4 regions of the Pelorhabdus sp. sgz311002 genome follow, and region 4 is predicted to be linked to each of the others. Evidence: riboswitches for the same ligand, from Rfam matches in the RefSeq annotation. Region 4 holds a riboswitch; each other region holds the start of a gene.
What was found. A riboswitch is a leader RNA that binds a small molecule or an ion and turns the genes downstream of it on or off. The one in region 4 is predicted to bind cobalamin.
Positions count from the first base shown of each region.

Region 1: it holds a riboswitch for cobalamin, as region 4 does, so the genes downstream of both, cobI (precorrin-2 C(20)-methyltransferase) here and AC0NJP_RS02755 (MATE family efflux transporter) in region 4, are expected to answer to the same signal.
Region 2: it holds a riboswitch for cobalamin, as region 4 does, so the genes downstream of both, AC0NJP_RS07115 (GNAT family N-acetyltransferase) here and AC0NJP_RS02755 (MATE family efflux transporter) in region 4, are expected to answer to the same signal.
Region 3: it holds a riboswitch for cobalamin, as region 4 does, so the genes downstream of both, AC0NJP_RS07060 (sirohydrochlorin cobaltochelatase) here and AC0NJP_RS02755 (MATE family efflux transporter) in region 4, are expected to answer to the same signal.

Region 1 covers NZ_JBWBCL010000008.1:88,677-92,847, reverse strand. The annotation lists gene AC0NJP_RS12725 (YecA family protein) at 1-936, shown strand, start outside; cobalamin riboswitch at 1,059-1,239, shown strand; gene cobI (precorrin-2 C(20)-methyltransferase) at 1,399-2,100, shown strand; gene AC0NJP_RS12715 (ABC transporter substrate-binding protein) at 2,144-3,109, shown strand; gene AC0NJP_RS12710 (FecCD family ABC transporter permease) at 3,093-4,103, shown strand; gene AC0NJP_RS12705 (ABC transporter ATP-binding protein) at 4,103-4,171, shown strand, end outside.
Region 2 covers NZ_JBWBCL010000003.1:276,307-280,477, forward strand. The annotation lists gene AC0NJP_RS07105 (TonB-dependent receptor) at 1-1,504, opposite strand, end outside; gene AC0NJP_RS07110 (hypothetical protein) at 1,551-2,576, opposite strand; gene AC0NJP_RS07115 (GNAT family N-acetyltransferase) at 2,608-3,120, opposite strand; cobalamin riboswitch at 3,391-3,571, opposite strand; gene AC0NJP_RS07120 (biotin/lipoyl-containing protein) at 3,731-4,129, opposite strand; gene AC0NJP_RS07125 (OadG family transporter subunit) at 4,171-4,171, opposite strand, start outside.
Region 3 covers NZ_JBWBCL010000003.1:260,197-264,367, reverse strand. The annotation lists gene meaB (methylmalonyl Co-A mutase-associated GTPase MeaB) at 1-182, shown strand, start outside; gene AC0NJP_RS07065 (DUF4198 domain-containing protein) at 430-1,164, shown strand; cobalamin riboswitch at 1,284-1,463, shown strand; gene AC0NJP_RS07060 (sirohydrochlorin cobaltochelatase) at 1,574-2,632, shown strand; gene AC0NJP_RS07055 (TonB-dependent receptor plug domain-containing protein) at 2,774-4,171, shown strand, end outside.
Region 4 covers NZ_JBWBCL010000001.1:531,827-535,997, reverse strand. The annotation lists gene nikB (nickel ABC transporter permease) at 1-135, opposite strand, end outside; gene AC0NJP_RS02755 (MATE family efflux transporter) at 287-1,627, opposite strand; cobalamin riboswitch at 1,794-1,976, opposite strand; cobalamin riboswitch at 2,089-2,270, opposite strand; gene rpe (ribulose-phosphate 3-epimerase) at 2,476-3,129, opposite strand; gene rsgA (ribosome small subunit-dependent GTPase A) at 3,126-4,007, opposite strand; gene pknB (Stk1 family PASTA domain-containing Ser/Thr kinase) at 4,037-4,171, opposite strand, start outside.

The DNA of each region.
Region 1 (4,171 bases), on a different contig from region 4:
GCGGCGCTGATTTTTGATGAAGAGCGGTGGCGGTGGTTTAAACGATTTGCCACGCAAGAAGTAAACTTCTATACCACGAAAATACGACTTGACTTTATTCGATATTTTAAAAGCTATGGCTTTTTAGGCACTGGTACTTGTGATGAGAAGACGATTTTTTGGATGCCTACTGGTGTGAAGCAGGCTTTTCAGGCTTTAAATGAAGGCAAGCTTTATGAAATGATCAGGCAAAATACTGAGTGGATTTATGCTACACAGGGTTTACTTTATTATTATGGCTTGTTGGAAAAAGATCAGCTTGTAGCGCTCGTGCAGGAAAAAGGGATTGTTGCAACGCAGGATATTTCCCGTTATTTGGCGGTCATTGCTGAAGCTGCGGCTTGCTATGGTCAAATTGTAATTGATAAAGAGGTTTATGCCGATTATCGTGTGAAAGATCGGGCCTATATTCTAGGAGAACAGAAAAGTCGTGCTGAACTTCCTTACTGTTCCTTTTTAAAGCAGCAATTTGTGAAGGCTGGTAAACCCGGTTTTGTTGATAAAAACTCTGCTTCAGAGAATTTCCTGCGCTTTATGAAAGAGTGCTATTCGCTCAATCGGGAAGAGGCGGCGGCATTAGCCGAAGATTGTTTTTATATTATCAACAATAGTAAAGGCAGTGGCGATCTCTTAGCTTACTTATCAAAAGGGTATGAGTTTCCTAGTGACTCTTTTCAAGATACCTTACTTCCCTATGTGGCAGCGCTTCATAATCAGACGCGCATGTGGGTGTTGAAGGGGTATAAACCGGTAGAACTTGTGGAGGATGAATCGGCGAAATTGCAGCCTTGTCAGGAACTGAGCAACGTAAATGAGGCGGTGCCAGTCAAGATCGGTCGCAATGATCCTTGCCCTTGTAATAGCGGGAAAAAATACAAAAAGTGCTGCGGCAAATAGCTGCAAAAAGCCCAGCTTTTCTATTTATAGAGAGCTGGGCATACTTGTAGTTCTAGTCGGATTTGTTTGACTTTTTTGCAAACAAGTGATATAAATAAGTTACATTAACTGTTATTTCATAATTGCATAAGATTGAAATAGGTGCCCATAGGGCTTAATAGGGAAGTCCGGTGCAAGGCCGGCGCGGTCCCGCCACTGTAATGGGAAGCGAAACCAGAAAATGCCACTGAGACGATTGTCTTGGGAAGGTTTGGATGAGCGATGATCCAGAGTCAGGAGAACTGCCTGTTTAACAATCACCGTTTTAACCCACGAGCGATGGGGAGGGGATTAAAGAGTTCGATCTTTTTTTCCTGGCCAAAAGCCAGGATTTTTGATTTCAGCGCTCTTTTGAAATAAGACCTTTCTTGCTTTAAGAAAGGTTTTTTTATGACCTATTTTTAATTTATGGAGGTTTTTGCAATGGCAGGTATTTTTTATGGTGTGGGCGTAGGCCCTGGAGATCCGGAGCTTCTTACATTAAAAGCGATTAATTTGATTAAGTCGGCTGATATTATTATTGCGCCAAAAACGGAGAAGAAAGAAGGCAGTGTGGCGCTTACAATTGCTAAACCTTATATTAAGGACACGGCTGAAATTGCAACTCTTGTATTTCCTATGGTTTCCGACCAAACTCAATTGAATGATGCCTGGGCTAGTAATAAGGAAACAATCGTGAACTATTTAGATGAAGGAAAGACGGTTGTCTTTTTAACTTTGGGCGATCCTATGTTCTACAGTACTTATATTTATGTATACAGACTGTTAAAAGACTGTGGACATCCCATTGAAACGATTCCTGGCATTACGGCTTTCTGCGCCATTGGCAGCAAATTAGGTTATCCTATCGTCGAAGGGGACGATGTACTGAATATTATTCCAGCCACGATGGAAGAAGAAAAAATGGAACAGGCTTTCGCTACAGCCGATAATGTAGTGCTTATGAAAGTTTATAAAAATTTCCCGCAGGTTTTGGAAAAATTAAAACGTCATGGCTTGGCCAAACAAGCTGTCATGATCAGCCGCTGCGGCCTAGACGGCGAACAAGTGGTACATAACTTGTCTGATCTGAATGATGATCATAAACTGAACTATTTATCAACCATTGTAGCAAGACGGGGCTAATCGCTTCCTGCATCTAACGGAGCAGCGAAAGGAAGAGACTGCAATGAAAAAGTATATGTTTTTGCTGGCACTCCTTTGTGGCGTGGCAGCACTTTTCTTTGCCGGCTGTGGTGCGCAAAAATCTGCCGATCAAGGGAAAGACGGGAATTATTTAACCATACAAGATAATGCCGGACGCACAGTTACTTTAACGAAAAAACCGGAAAAAGTCGTAGTGCTTTCTACCTCTTTTTTAGATCTATTATATTCTGTCGATGGGAAAGCCGCAGGCAGGCCCAGTTCTAAAACGGAATCGGTGCCAGAGGCTGCTGCTTCTGTGCCGGAAGTCGGCTTTGTCTATAATGTGAATTTAGAAAAAGTAATGGCTTTGCAACCGGATTTAGTCATTGCCGTGCAGGGAATGCATGAAAAGCTTTTGCCAACGCTGGAAAGTAATCACATTCCGGTTTTGCTTTTGAAATATAAGACGTTAGAAGATACGCTGACAACGATTACTTTACTTGGTAAGATTGTCGGGACAGAGAGCAAAGCTTCTCAATTAGTACAATCCATTCAAGACAAAATCAGCGCCATAAAAGCCAAAGTGCCGCAAGGACCGCCGTTGAAGGTGGCGATTTTGCATGCTACGTCGAAAAGTGTAACAGTCGAGCTTGATAATACGATTGCTGGCAGTATAGCGAAACGTCTGGGCCTTGTCAATGTTGCTTCGGGAACGACGGCGCCTGATAAAGACAGTGATAATGTGCCTTATAGTTTAGAGAAACTGGTGGATTCCAATCCTGATATGGTTTTTGTGGTCACCATGGGCAATGCCGCGGAAATTGGCGCAAGGATGAAAAGCGATGTAGAAAGTAATCCAGCTTGGAGTACTCTCGCTGCTGTGAAAAATCAGAAGGTTTACTTTTTGCCGTCTGATTTGTTTTTGCTCAATCCTGGTCTGAAAATTCCTGATGCTGTAGAATATATGGCTAAAATCGTCTATCCTGAGGTGTATGGCCGTGTTCAATAAACGAAACTTTTCTTCTGGTGATGGTCGACTTGGGCGTCGCGTACTTGTTTTAGCTTTGCTTGTTCTGGCTTTTGCCGCTTCCTTTGTCTATAGTTTAGCTACAGGCGCTGTAACAATTTCCTGGCAGGAAATTGTTACAACGCTTTTTTCGCAAGGGGCGGGAAATCCGATTATTTTTAATATTCGATTGCCGCGCACACTTGTAGGCGCTTTAGTGGGACTGAATCTAGCCTTATCTGGGGCTATTTTGCAGTCGATCATGAAAAGTCCTTTGGCAGATCCCCACATTATTGGCGTTTCCTCTGGGGCTGGTCTTGCTGGTATTTTAATTTTGATTTTATTCCCTCACTGGGAGTATTTACTCACGCCAGTAGCTTTTTGCGGTGCCATGGCGGCGACGATGGCAATTTATATTTTGGCCTGGAAAGGCGGCATTCGTCCGGTACGGATTATTTTAGCGGGGGTAGCTGTTTCGGCTTTTCTGGGAGCAGGCATTGCTGGTTTATTAGTCTTCTTTAGTGATCGGGTTCATGGCGCTCTTATGTGGATGGTTGGCGGGCTATCGGCAAGAAGCTGGCCCCATTTTTATGCCATGCTGCCTTACACGATACTTGGCTCTCTCGTGGCTTTTTTCAGTACGCGTAGCTTAAATGTATTAGAACTCGGCGATGAAGTGGCTGCTGGTTTGGGACTTGCTGTCGAGAGAACGCGTCTCTTACTCACTGCTGTGGCCGCGCTGCTAGCGGCTAGCGCTGTCAGTGTAGCTGGACTGCTTGGCTTTGTGGGCCTGGTAGTGCCGCACGCAGCAAGACTGCTTATTGGTTCTGATTATCGTTATGTGCTGCCTGCTTCCGCGTTGCTAGGTGCGGCGGTTGTGACTTTTAGCGATACAATGGCCCGAACGGTTTTTGCGCCAGTGGAACTGCCTGTGGGCATTATTATGGCTTTTGCTGGCGCTCCCTTTTTCCTCTATCTATTAAGGAGGGAACCGTAATGCTTATAGCGCAGAATGTAACCGTTCAGTTTGGCGCGAAACTTTTGTTCCAGGATTTATCTTTGACG
Region 2 (4,171 bases), on a different contig from region 4:
AGCTGACATAATACATCGTTCGGTCATTGGCCGCATACTCTAACGCGACTTTAGGGCTTAATTCATCAAAGCTTTTTGACGGATAATCAATTTTAGTACTACCAGCAATATAAGAGTAACCGCCATTCTTTTGGTAATGATCCATTCGCACACCTGTATACAAATTCCACTGATCCGACAAAGCATACTCATCCTGAACAAAAGCAGATAAAGAATCGGTCGAACCCTCATTTTGACTATTCAGCGTCCCAACAGTACCCCAATCACGCCAATTACTCAAATTATAAGCACTATAGGTCATTTTTTCTTTCAGCCAATTTGCTCCGGCAACAATGGTATGGCGATCGAAAATCCAAGTCTTTTGAACATCGGCGGTATAGTTTTTACTAGGATATTTCGCCAGAGTACCGGCGCCTGACCAGGCGATTGAATTCGCTGCCGAGCTTGCTGAGCTATAGCCTTCTTTTGTCACATCAGATAAACCAAAACCTACTTTTATGCTGTTCTTACGATCTTCATAGCTAATCTTATGAATATCCTGTTCCCGCTCGCCATTATAGCCCAAATAATAATAAGGTTTCAGCGTAATATATTGACGATTTTGCGTCAAAAACGTACCGTTAAATAACGGATTTCCATTGCGATCATAGGCATAAGTAAACGGATCATTATAAGAATAACGATAATTATTATGTAAATAAGAATAGGACATCACTTGATCTGGTGTAAGATCATAATCAAAATCGACATAATACTTTTCACTCAATTTACTCTTAGTTCCACGTCCACCGATTAAATAGCTTCCGTTGCTCAATTGCGGTACTTGTAGTGTTGTCGCCGCTGTACCTGTCGTTTTTCCGTCTACCGTATAATAATACCCGCGATAACCGTCAGTAGAATTTTTTTCATAACCAGCATTAAAAGAAAATTGTTCGCTCATCCGCCCTTCTACTCGTATGCTTTTCTGTTCGGTATTCTGACTGCCTGAGGACAAATTCACTTCTGTCTTAGATTCGCCAACAGGTAGTTTTGATTTTTTAGTAATAATATTAATAACACCAGCTACAGCATGACCGCCATATAAAGAAGAACTCGCGCCGCGTACAATTTCAATTCTTGCCACATCACTGACTGGAAAGGAATCCCAAGCAACACTCCCATCAAAAGACGTATTTACTGGCTGTCCATTATATAGAACAAGAATGTTTTTACTGCCAAATCCGCGTACTGATAAACCGTCTTTCACTTCGGCTGTCGGTGACATATATAACCCTACTTCATTTTGCAACGCTTCACGCACACTGAAAACATTACGTTTTTTTAAATCTTCTGCCGTAATAATCGTGACATTGGCTGGCACATTTTTCACTTTTTCTGTAATACGAGTAGCTGTAACAGTCACATCGTCTAACATAAATTCTTCAGTCGGTGCGGCTTGCACGATACCCCCTATCGTCAATGATGTCAATAACATAAGGCCCATACTTGTTTTAGCGCACTTCATTTTTTCATTACTCCTTCATAATGATATTTTAGCCAAGACCCCCACTTTAAAATTTTACGGTTAACGTAGTCGTAAAGCGGTTTCTGTCAGTAGACGCCCCGGAATGATTCACCGCTTTAATTTTTTTATAATCATAATCGCCAATCTTCAGCGAAATATTCTTATCGAATTTATGAATCCAGGCAATCGAATAACCCTGGGCATTGCTATTAGGATAGGCGCTCATTTCTGTAGCATTATAATCCGTCATAACCGCCTGATCTTCCACGTAATAATAGCTGGCAGTCAAGGTATTTTTAGTATCAACTGTGTATTTTAAGGACATTTGCATTGCCTGATTTTCAGCCTTAGCACTTGATTTTAAAAGTTCTGCCGAAATTCCCACTTTATCATTCACAGCTCTACTGCCATAAACGCTCACATAATTAACCGTACTATCTGCGAAAGCATAGCGTGATCGCGTATCACTCCCATAGGAAGTTCTTGCCAACATCACCCCAAGAGAAGATTGTTCATCTGGCGCATAGGTTCCTTGCAATACATAAAATTTATCATTCGAAAGATTGCCTTGATAGTTCGTCTTTGCACCAATAAAATTCAGATTCACTGCACCAACTTGTTTCGAAACAGACATAGCATAAGGTAAAGCATGACGGCCAATATACGTATTGTCATAAACAAGACCGCCTCCTAAAGTAAGGCCTTGCAACCCGAGCACATATTTATAACCAGCATTTTGATATTTGATACCGAAAGCATCTAAAGCACTATTCTCTTGCTTCGTATTGCAAAAATAGTCAGCTGAAAAGACGCCATAATTATTATTTAATCTCTGATAAGTAAACCGTGTATAGGCCGATACATTTTCTGCAACCGGAAGAGTCGCATTTAAGGTCAAAGTTGTTTTTATGCCAGTGCGACTCCGATTCCCTGGATTTTCATCATGCTGAGAACGAGCATGCACCACTAGACTTCCGTCAAATTGCACACCATCTGGTTGGGCAGCAGCCGCCGCTTGGTTCATAGCCAATAATAAAGTGAAAGTTGTAATTCCTAATATCTTTTGCTTCAAACGAAAATCCTCCTCAAGTATCATTTCAAGATTATGCCAATCCTTTTTCCATATGTACAATCTGTTCAGGCCCATCTTCTTCTAAGATAATCTTGAACCCCTGTTTTTTCCAAAAAGCAAAACCGCCTGGCAAAAAATGATGTGTATGAAGGTAAACTTTTGTATAGTTTTGGTCACTTGCAAAAGATGACATAGTCTGTACCAATTGCGCACCAATCCCTTGGCGTCGAAAATTTTGTGATACATAGCAACGACCAAACTCAGCAGTTGTCGGTAAATGATACAAATTTTTCAATAAGGCAATTCGATCATTATACCTACACGCAGCCCCGGTGCCAATCAATTCTCCTGTCGACAAAAAAGCTCCCCATAAATTACAATCTTCAGGTTGAATATAAGTGCGCTGCAAAGCTGCTACATCAGTCATATTTACACGTTTCCCCTTATGACAAAACAGTTCTACTAGCTGACTTTCCAAAAAGCTCTGTACCTTTAAAATTTCTTCCGCTAAAACTGGTCGTACTAAAATTTGCTTTTCTTCCACCCTTTAAACTCCCCCTGTACTAAATTGTTTAATATACTCATGCCGCCGCAATAAAAAAGCTCCTGCCAAAAGGGCAGGAGCTAGCGCAAAATCCTCTATACTGCTTAGGGCAAGAACAGAGCGCAATCACCTCCCCATCACTCGTGGGTGAGAAAAAATAAAACACTTCCTAATGAGATTAGGAAGTGTAAGCGCTCAAGTCATAGCCATAGCAAAAAAAGAAGCTAAGTTATTGTAGCAAAATCCCCTCCCTATCGTTCGTAGGTAAAAATGGTGATTATTGAACAGGCAGTTCTCCTGGCTCTGGATCATCGCGCCCTCAAACCTTCCCAGAACAATATGTTCCAGTGGCATATCTTGAGATTGCTCCCCATTACAGTGGCGGGACCGCGCCGGTATTTCACCGGTCTTCCCTATTAAGCCTTGCGGCACCTATCCTAAAAATTATTTAATTAATTAATAAATTCTTTATTTTATAATAACAACATTACCCATTTTTGTCAAATTGATAAAAATAGGCACAGCGTCCTTTTTATTACTAGAGGAAACTATCGCAAAACAGGCTAGATTCCGCAGAACCTAGCCTGTTTCTTTTGCCTATATTATATGCTTAGCCGACTACAACAAGCGGAGTACCAGCCTGTACAGGATCGCCAGCTTTGACTAGAATTTCTTTTACCACGCCATCAGCGCTGGAAAGAACAGGATTATGCATTTTCATAGCTTCCATAACGATCAGTTCCTGACCATTTTTTACAGCATCGCCAACATTGACTTTAACACTAATAATTTTACCAGGCATAGGCGAAGCAACTTTCGTGCCAGGGCCGCCAGCCTTTGGAGCTGCTTTCGGTGCTGGTGCAGGAGCTGCTGCTACAGGAGCAGGAGCTGCTTTCGGTGCTGCTACAGGAGCTGCTGCTTTAGGAGCGGCAGGTGCTGCCACGCCGCCGATTTCTTCTACAGCAACTTCATAGGTCTGACCATTTACTGTAATTGAATAGTTTTTCATGATAAATCCCCCTTTGGTGTCATACAATCATTGTTTACTGCT
Region 3 (4,171 bases), on a different contig from region 4:
AGCAACAGATTTTGTCATGGGTCTATAGCATGATCGATGAACATTTACACAATCTGTTTTTCCAAAATCCTCAAGTTGTACGTTGTCGGGACAAAGTCGAGCAAGCTGTTGTCAACGGTCAAATTTCGGCAACAATGGCTGTGCAAACTTTAATTGAAGCCTTTGCGCAAAGGAAAGTATAGTTTAAGTTGAAGATTGATACCTATATTTACTGTTCGACTGTGAGTGATGGGGAGAGGATTATGAAAGCGATCAAATTGGCAAGAACGATGCATCTTTCTCGGTAAATGCCTAGCCGACTTCTTTTATGATAGAACTCTCCCTGTCTAATTCTTTAGAAAGAGATTTCTTATTGATTTATTTTGGGAGATTTAATTGTTGGTTTTGTAGTCAGTTTTTCTCTTGTGAAATTTTTATGAGGTGATAGATATGAAAAAAAATAAATTTTTGGTTTGGGCAGCTTGTGCATGTTTACTTGCAGCTTCTTATGGCAGTGTGGCTTCAGCGCATGGTGTTTGGATTGGTGAACGTTTAGATCAAAAACAATTAATATTAGGAGAAGGTCCTGGCGATAATGCTTATAATCCAAACAATGTACAATCTGTGCAAGGATATACTGATACATTTCAAAAAACAACAGCGAAAGTAGTCGATGCTAAAAATCATGTTATTGTAGTTCCTAGTGATGATACAGCAGTTATCAGCGTAAATTTTGATTATGGATATTGGACAAAGGGGCAAGATGGTAAAGTGCATAATGCACCAATTTATCAAGTACCAGGAGCTGAGAAAGGCACACATGCTATCAAATATAATGTAACATATCTTCATGGAGTAAAGAATGTACAGGCCGTTCCAGATGTTCCATTGCAAATTATTCCGCAGGTTGATCCAACTACACTGCATAAAGGAGATGACTTGACAGTACTTGTCGTTAAAGATGGCAGACCTCTCGTCAATACAGAAATTATTCCAGATGTCATCAATAACCTTACTTATACAGTAAAAACAGATAGTGAAGGCAAAGCAACAATGAAAGTAGCGAATAATGGTGTGAATGTAGTTGGGGTTGAAATTGCTTTTCCAATTCCTGATAAAAATAATATGGCGACTCAAAATAAATATTTTTCTAGCTTAACTTTTACACTTTATCCCGAAGAATGATTTTTTAAAAATGAATATTCCTTATTTAATAGTAAAAACATGATTATAATTAATTGAATATTACGATTTGACAAAATAACTTTAAAGTGTTATTGTAAGTACGTGGAAATCAGAACAAACTGAATATCGATAGAATAGGTGCCGTAAGGCTTAATAGGGAAGTCCGGTGAAATACCGGCGCGGTCCCGCCACTGTAATGGGGAGCAAACTCAAGAAATGCCACTGGAACGAACGTTTTGGGAAGGTTTGAGCGAGCAATGATCCAGAGCCAGGAGAACTGCCTGTTTAATAATCACCATTTTTACCTACGAGCGATGGGGAGGGGATTGTAGCAGGTCTCTTGGCTGTTTACAAGCTGAGAATTGAACGTTTACTACTTCCTAATTCATTTAGGAAGTTTTTTTATTTTATGCAATTTTATATTTTAGGAGGAGTATTTGTGAAAAATTGGAAAAAAATGCTTGCGATCTCTTTGGCCTGTGCAACCTTTATGGGGGTAAATGCTGCCCCCACTTATGCTGCCTATGAACTAAATCCAGAAGTGAAGACGGCAACACCGGCGCTAAAACATGCGGCTCAAATTGGTGTAAATGTAGCGGAAAATCCGGCTATGCAGAATCTCGAAAATAAAGATGCAATTGTGGTGATGAGTTTTGGTACTACCTATGAAGAATCACGTAAGCTTACGATTGAACAAACTGTAGCTGATATTCAAGCGGCTCATCCTGGACAAAAGGTTGTTTTGGCTTTTACTTCTCACATTATTATTGATCGAATTCAGCAAAAAGAAGGCATCAAAATTCCTACTCCGGAAGAAGCTTTAGCCGAGCTGAAAGCGGAAGGCTATACTCGAGTTGCTCTTACTTCACTCGATGTAATTCCTGGCATGGAATATGCTTACGACAAAGCCATTTTTGATATTTATAAGAATCAGTTTAAGAAAATGACTCTGGGGACTTCTTTGATTTATTGGATGGGACAAGAAAAACAGCGTGATGATGTTACCGATGCGTTAAAAGCGATTCAAACTGAGTTTCCTAAGACAGGTAAAAATGATGCCATTTTATTGATGTATCATGGTACGCCTCACCCGGCTAACGCCTATTATTCAGTAATCCAAGCTCGTTTACAAGATATGGGACTCAATAATGTTTATACTTATACGGTAGAAGGCTGGCCTAATCTGGAAACCGTTATTCCTAAGTTGAAAGCAAATGGAGTCAAAAATGTTACATTGATTCCGATGATGATGGTTGCTGGGGATCATGCGAACAACGATATGGCTGGCGATGAACCAGATTCCCATAAATCCATTTTAAAGAAAGAGGGTTTCTTTGTAACGACTTACATTCATGGTCTCGGTGAGAATGAAAATGTACGGAAACTCTTTGTAGATCGTGCTAATGAAGCTTGGGATGCTTTGCAAAGCGCATCACAGCCTGAAAAAAAGCATATGACGAAAAAGTAATTTTAAATAGCATATAGAATCTAATCACCATTTTTGCCTACAAGAGTTAGGGAAGGGGATTAAAAGTTATTATTTTGTGATTCCAGAGCCTTTCTATTGCGGAAAGGCTCTTTATTTTGTTATGAAAGGAAGTTTTCATAGATGAAAACAGGAAAAAAACTTACTAGGAAAGCATTGCTTTATACCATAATCAGTAGCGCTATACTAGCGCAAACAACGGGATTTTCTTGGGCCGCTGAAGCGAATGATTATTCCTTGGATCAGGTAGAGGTGACAGCAAATCGCATGCCAGTAAAAGTGGCAGAAACCGCAGCAAATGTTTCTGTAATTACTCATGCCGACATAGAAAAAAATCATTATCGAGATTTAGGCGAAGCTTTGCAACAGGTTACAGGCGTGATTGTGACCAAACAAGGAAGTGCTGGTAGTGAGCAATATGTCAGTTTAAATGGTGATCCTCATGTCGTTATTATGATTGATGGGCGTCGGATGAATCTTAGAAAACTGCCGGGAGCTTTTGGGGGGAGAGCAACCTTTGACATGAGCTCTTTTCCTTCGCTGACGATGATTGATAAGATCGAAGTGGTAAAAGGGGCGGCTTCTGCTTTATACGGCTCTGATGCAACTGGCGGGGTCATTAATATTATTACCCGTAAAGGCAGTAAAAGTGAATCAACGCTTGATATCAATACAGGCTCATGGGGAACAAGAAATTATACTTATACCAATCAAGGTGCGGAGCAAGGCTGGAGTTGGTTTTTGACAGCAGGTAAGAGTAATCAGGATCACTTTGCCTATAAAGATTCCATAAGTGGGCAGACAAAAACGATGGAAAACAGTGCTTTTGACCAGAAAAATTTAACTTTCCGGCTTGATAAGGAACTTGATTCAGATCATTCTTTAACGCTTAATTTTGAGCATATGAATAATCATAAAGGACAGCCTTATATGGCAGCCGGACGGACTTTATGGGGAGCTTCACTGCATTATCCCTATGACTATTTGAATACAGTGACCAATAATTGGGCGATTACCTATAATACTAAAAAGGATCAGTTAGCCGATAGTTATGTTCGTATTTATCAAAATTATTACTCCTATAACATGAATCAATATGTTGGTAGTAAATGGTCTGCATCAAAATATAATAATAATCAACAGGGCCTGGAATGGAAAGACGGCTGGCAGCTTGGTGATAATCAGACTTTAGTCGGCGGCGCGGAGTGGATCAAAACAAAAGTGGATTATCCTGGTTACTTCACAAATAAGAGCATCGACAACAAGGCCGTTTATCTAGAAGATCGCGTGGCTTTATCGGATAAGTGGACTTTTACGCCAGGTGTGCGTTATGATCATCAAAATATGTTCGGTTCGAAAACTACGTCTCGCGCTGCTGTCAATTATGCCATGGATGCTGCGACCAATTTGTATTTGACTTGGGGTCAGGTCTTTAATGCACCGACAGTGGATGACTTATACTGGCCTGCAGGCGGCGGTGTGGCAGGCAATCCCAATTTGAGGCCAGAAACAGGCCATACC
Region 4 (4,171 bases):
TGTTTCTTCCGACACAATGGTATCTCCTACCTCTAGCAGCATAGCTACTGGATCCCCTGGTGAAAGATACATTAGGCAAAATGTCAGAAAGCTTACGCCAATAAGGGTAATGCCCATTTGCAGCAAACGCTGCATAAATTGTTTTTTAGTCAAGACACCCGCTCCTTTGTTTTAGCTATATTGTTATTTGGGAACAACGCTTCTTTTTATTAACGCTTCTTTTTATTAACGCTTCTTTTTATTAACGCTTCTTTTTATTAACGCTTCTTTTTATTAACGCTTCTTTTTATTTTTCTGCAATGACTGCAACTTTTTTGTTAAGCCCTGGTAAATAGATCCAAAGAAATATCGATCTTCCCAGGCTGAATACCGTAAAGGCCAACCATATGCCATGGTTTCCTAAGAATGGTTCTCCTAATAAAAAAACAATGAGACAGCCCAATAGCGAATAGAGCATAGAATTCCTGATAGGAGTCGACAATGTTGCGCCTGCAAAAATGCCATAAAGCTGCAGCCCCCAAACAGCGCTCAAAGGAAATAGACCGACCCAATATATATACAGGTCAGCTAGTTGCTTCACTTCACTAAGATTAGTAAAAAGTCCAATCACCGCGTTTTTAAATAAACAAACCCCGCCAAACAAAAGAAATGCCGTAACCCAGCCCCAAAATGCAGTTAATTGGACTGTACTTTTGTACAACTTACCATCTTTTCCTCCTATGGCTTTCCCCACTAATATTGTAGCGGTATTGCCGATCCCGCCGAGCAAATTGGCCATAACAAAATGAATTTGCATCAATACAGCATTAGCCGCTAGTACAACCTCCCCATATCGCATGCCGTATATAGCCATCAGATTATATACTGACAAGAGGCATACTGTTCGTATAAATAAATCCCTATTGACCTTCATCATGGCGGTGAACGCCGCTATATTACAGAATATCGCCAAGGAAATCCCGGTAATTGACACTTCTTTGATATGGTAAATCAAAACAAGCCCTAGGACCGTAGCCGCTATTTCCGAAATGAGGGTTGCTGTTGCCACACCATCGGCAGCCATGCCCCCTATCCGAACAAACAGTAATACCAGTAAAATATTCAAGATGTTCATGAAGATCTGTAAACACAGGGACAGTTTGACTTTAGACATGCCTGCTAGCCAGCCATTCATTACATAGCCAGTCAATACAAAAGGCGCTCCCCAAATTCGAATATCATAATAGGTTTCTGCTAATGTCCTGACAGCATCACTCGGTGTCACTAGCATAAAAGCGGCAATTTTGATTGGATACTGCAAGACTACAAGCAGTACGCCCAAAATAAAAGCAATCGCCATAGGCCGCAACAGCGCAGAGGTAATAGTCTTTTTATCTCCTGTCCCACTAGCCTGCGCACTAAACCCAGAAGTACTAATCCTAAGAAAACCAAGCAGCCAATACATAGTATTGAAAATCAAAGTAGCAATTGCTACGCCGCCAATATAAGCCGCCTGAGGGAATCGCCCCATGACAGCCGTATCGACTACGCCAAGGAGTGGTGTTGAAATGGAAGAAATAATCAATGGAACAGCCAAGCTGAGAAATTTTTTATTATCACTACTCATTGCTGCAGCAAAAATGGTCACGATACCTCCATAATATTTTCATAATTTACACAAGAGACTGTACATTTGGTAAAACACACAAAAAAATCTCCTGACGTAAAGTCAAGAGATTTGAAAAATAATTAAAATGTTTGCTAAAAAGCATCTGTCAATTATCCAAATCCCCTCCCCGTCGCTCGCAGGTATAGCGGTGATTATAAAATAGGCAGTTCTCCTGGCTCTAGATCATAGTTTATCCAAACCTTCCCAAGACGTTTGTCTCAGTGGTATTTTTTTGGACTCACTCCCTATTACAGTGGCGGGACCGCGCCGGTACTTCACCGGACTTCCCTATTAAGCCCTTGCGGGCACCTACTTTGACATATTTAATTAACCCCTGCTCGGAAATACTAAAAAACCTCCCTGCATAAAACAGGGAGGTTTGGCATCACAAGATAAATTATTCTCATTTAATCCCCTCCCCATCGCTCGTGGGTAAAAAAACGGTGACTGACAGATAGGCAGTTCTCCTGGCTCTAGATCATAGTTTATCCAAACCTTCCCAAGACGTTTGCCTCAGTGGTATTTTTTGGACTCACTCCCTATTACAGTGGCGGGACCGCGCCGGTACTTCACCGGACTTCCCTATTAAGCCCTTGCGGGCACCTATCCCAAACTATGCAATTTTCATTATACATCATTTTACATTTCATAATTAGTATACCATTTATCACAATATATGTCAAACCTTTCAAAATATTGCGTGTTTAATTTATAATAGTATCAAGATAAACTCAAAAACAAAAACGCTTAAATCCTTTACATTCCAAGGGATTTAAGCGTTTTTCATTTTATAAATAGTAAACAGGAACATATCACCGTTAAGAAATTTAGCAGCCTTTTAAAGCGCGAATCACTGCTGCTTGATCTTTCGCGGAAAAAACAGCTGATCCAGCGACTAAAACCGTAGCGCCTGCTGCAGTAACAATATTGGCATTAGCAGGGCTGATGCCACCATCGACTTCAATTTCCGTTTTGAGATCCCGCTCTTCAATCATGCGGCGCAAACGTGCAATCTTATCGGTTACTGCTGGAATAAAGGCCTGACCGCCAAAACCAGGATTTACACTCATTAATAATACCATATCAATATCTGGCAAAACCTCTTCAATCAGGGAAAGCGGCGTTGCCGGGTTCAGCGAAACACCTGTTTTCATATTTTCTTTATGGATTTCCTGTAAGAGCTTATGAAGATGCACTGTCGCTTCGGCATGAACTGTTAGAATATCGGCGCCAGCTTTCGCAAAAGGAATTACATATTCCTCAGGCTTTTCTACCATCAAATGCACATCAAAAGGCAGCTTAGTAAAAGAACGAATAGCAGCCACAACAGGCACCCCAAAGGTCAAATTCGGAACAAAATGACCATCCATAACATCAATGTGAATATAGTCGGCTCCCACTTCCTCCAGCTTCGCTACTTCAGCGCCAAGCTGAGAAAAATCTGCCGATAAAATTGAAGGAGCTACTTTTATTGTACTCATTTTCCATATCCCTTCTTATTAGCCTGCGCTTCATGCAGAATTGTCACATAGTTTTCATAGCGGCTCGACGAAATTCTGCCTTGAGCCACAGCTTCCTTCACTTGACACTGCGGCTCTTTATCATGAAGACAGGAACTAAATTTACATGCTTGTGGTAACTCATAAAACTCGGGAAAGCAGGTTTTCACAGTATCCTCCGGCAAAGTGATTTCCGTAAAGGAAAATCCTGGTGTATCAACAACAAAGCCGCCTGACTTCAACGGAAGCAGTTCTGCGTGACGCGTTGTATGGCGTCCCCGACCAATTTTATCACTTACCTGCCCCGTTTTAAGCAGTAAGCCTGATTCAATGGCATTAAGCAACGTAGACTTTCCGGCACCGCTTGGTCCTGAAAAAACAGTGATTTCACCATCAAGCAAAGCACGTAATTCGCTAATTCCTGCTTCGGATTTTGCATCGGTAAAAAACACTTTATAACCGATACGGCGATAAATTTCTGCTACGGCTTCCATCTCATCGCGGTCAGCTAGATCCACTTTATTAAAGCAAAGAATAGGCTGCAGTGCACTCGATTCCACAAGAACTAAGAAACGATCAATCAAATCAAGGGAATAGTCAGGATTACAACAGGCAAAGGTTACGACAACTTGACTGATATTAGCAACAAGCGGACGCTTTAATAGCGAAGTGCGGGGATGAATTTTCTCGATGATTCCCTTGCCTTCCCCTGTTACCTTATAATCTACTTGATCGCCGACAACTAAGGTAAACCGTTCTTGTTTCATTCGTCCCTTCACTGTACATAAAATTACCTTTTGATTTGTCTGGACACTGTAATAGTCGCCATAAGCCTTTACAACAACACCTGTCATTACCATAGATATCTTCTGAGCACCAGCATCTCTCCTTATAAATTTTGTTCCTGTGACAAGCTACCATTAATATAAAGCTGAACCCGAACTGTTCCGGTTCCTTCTAACTGCTTTTCAATCTTATCGCCTGGTTTATGAACATTTTCATAGACAACGCGCCGTCCATTGCT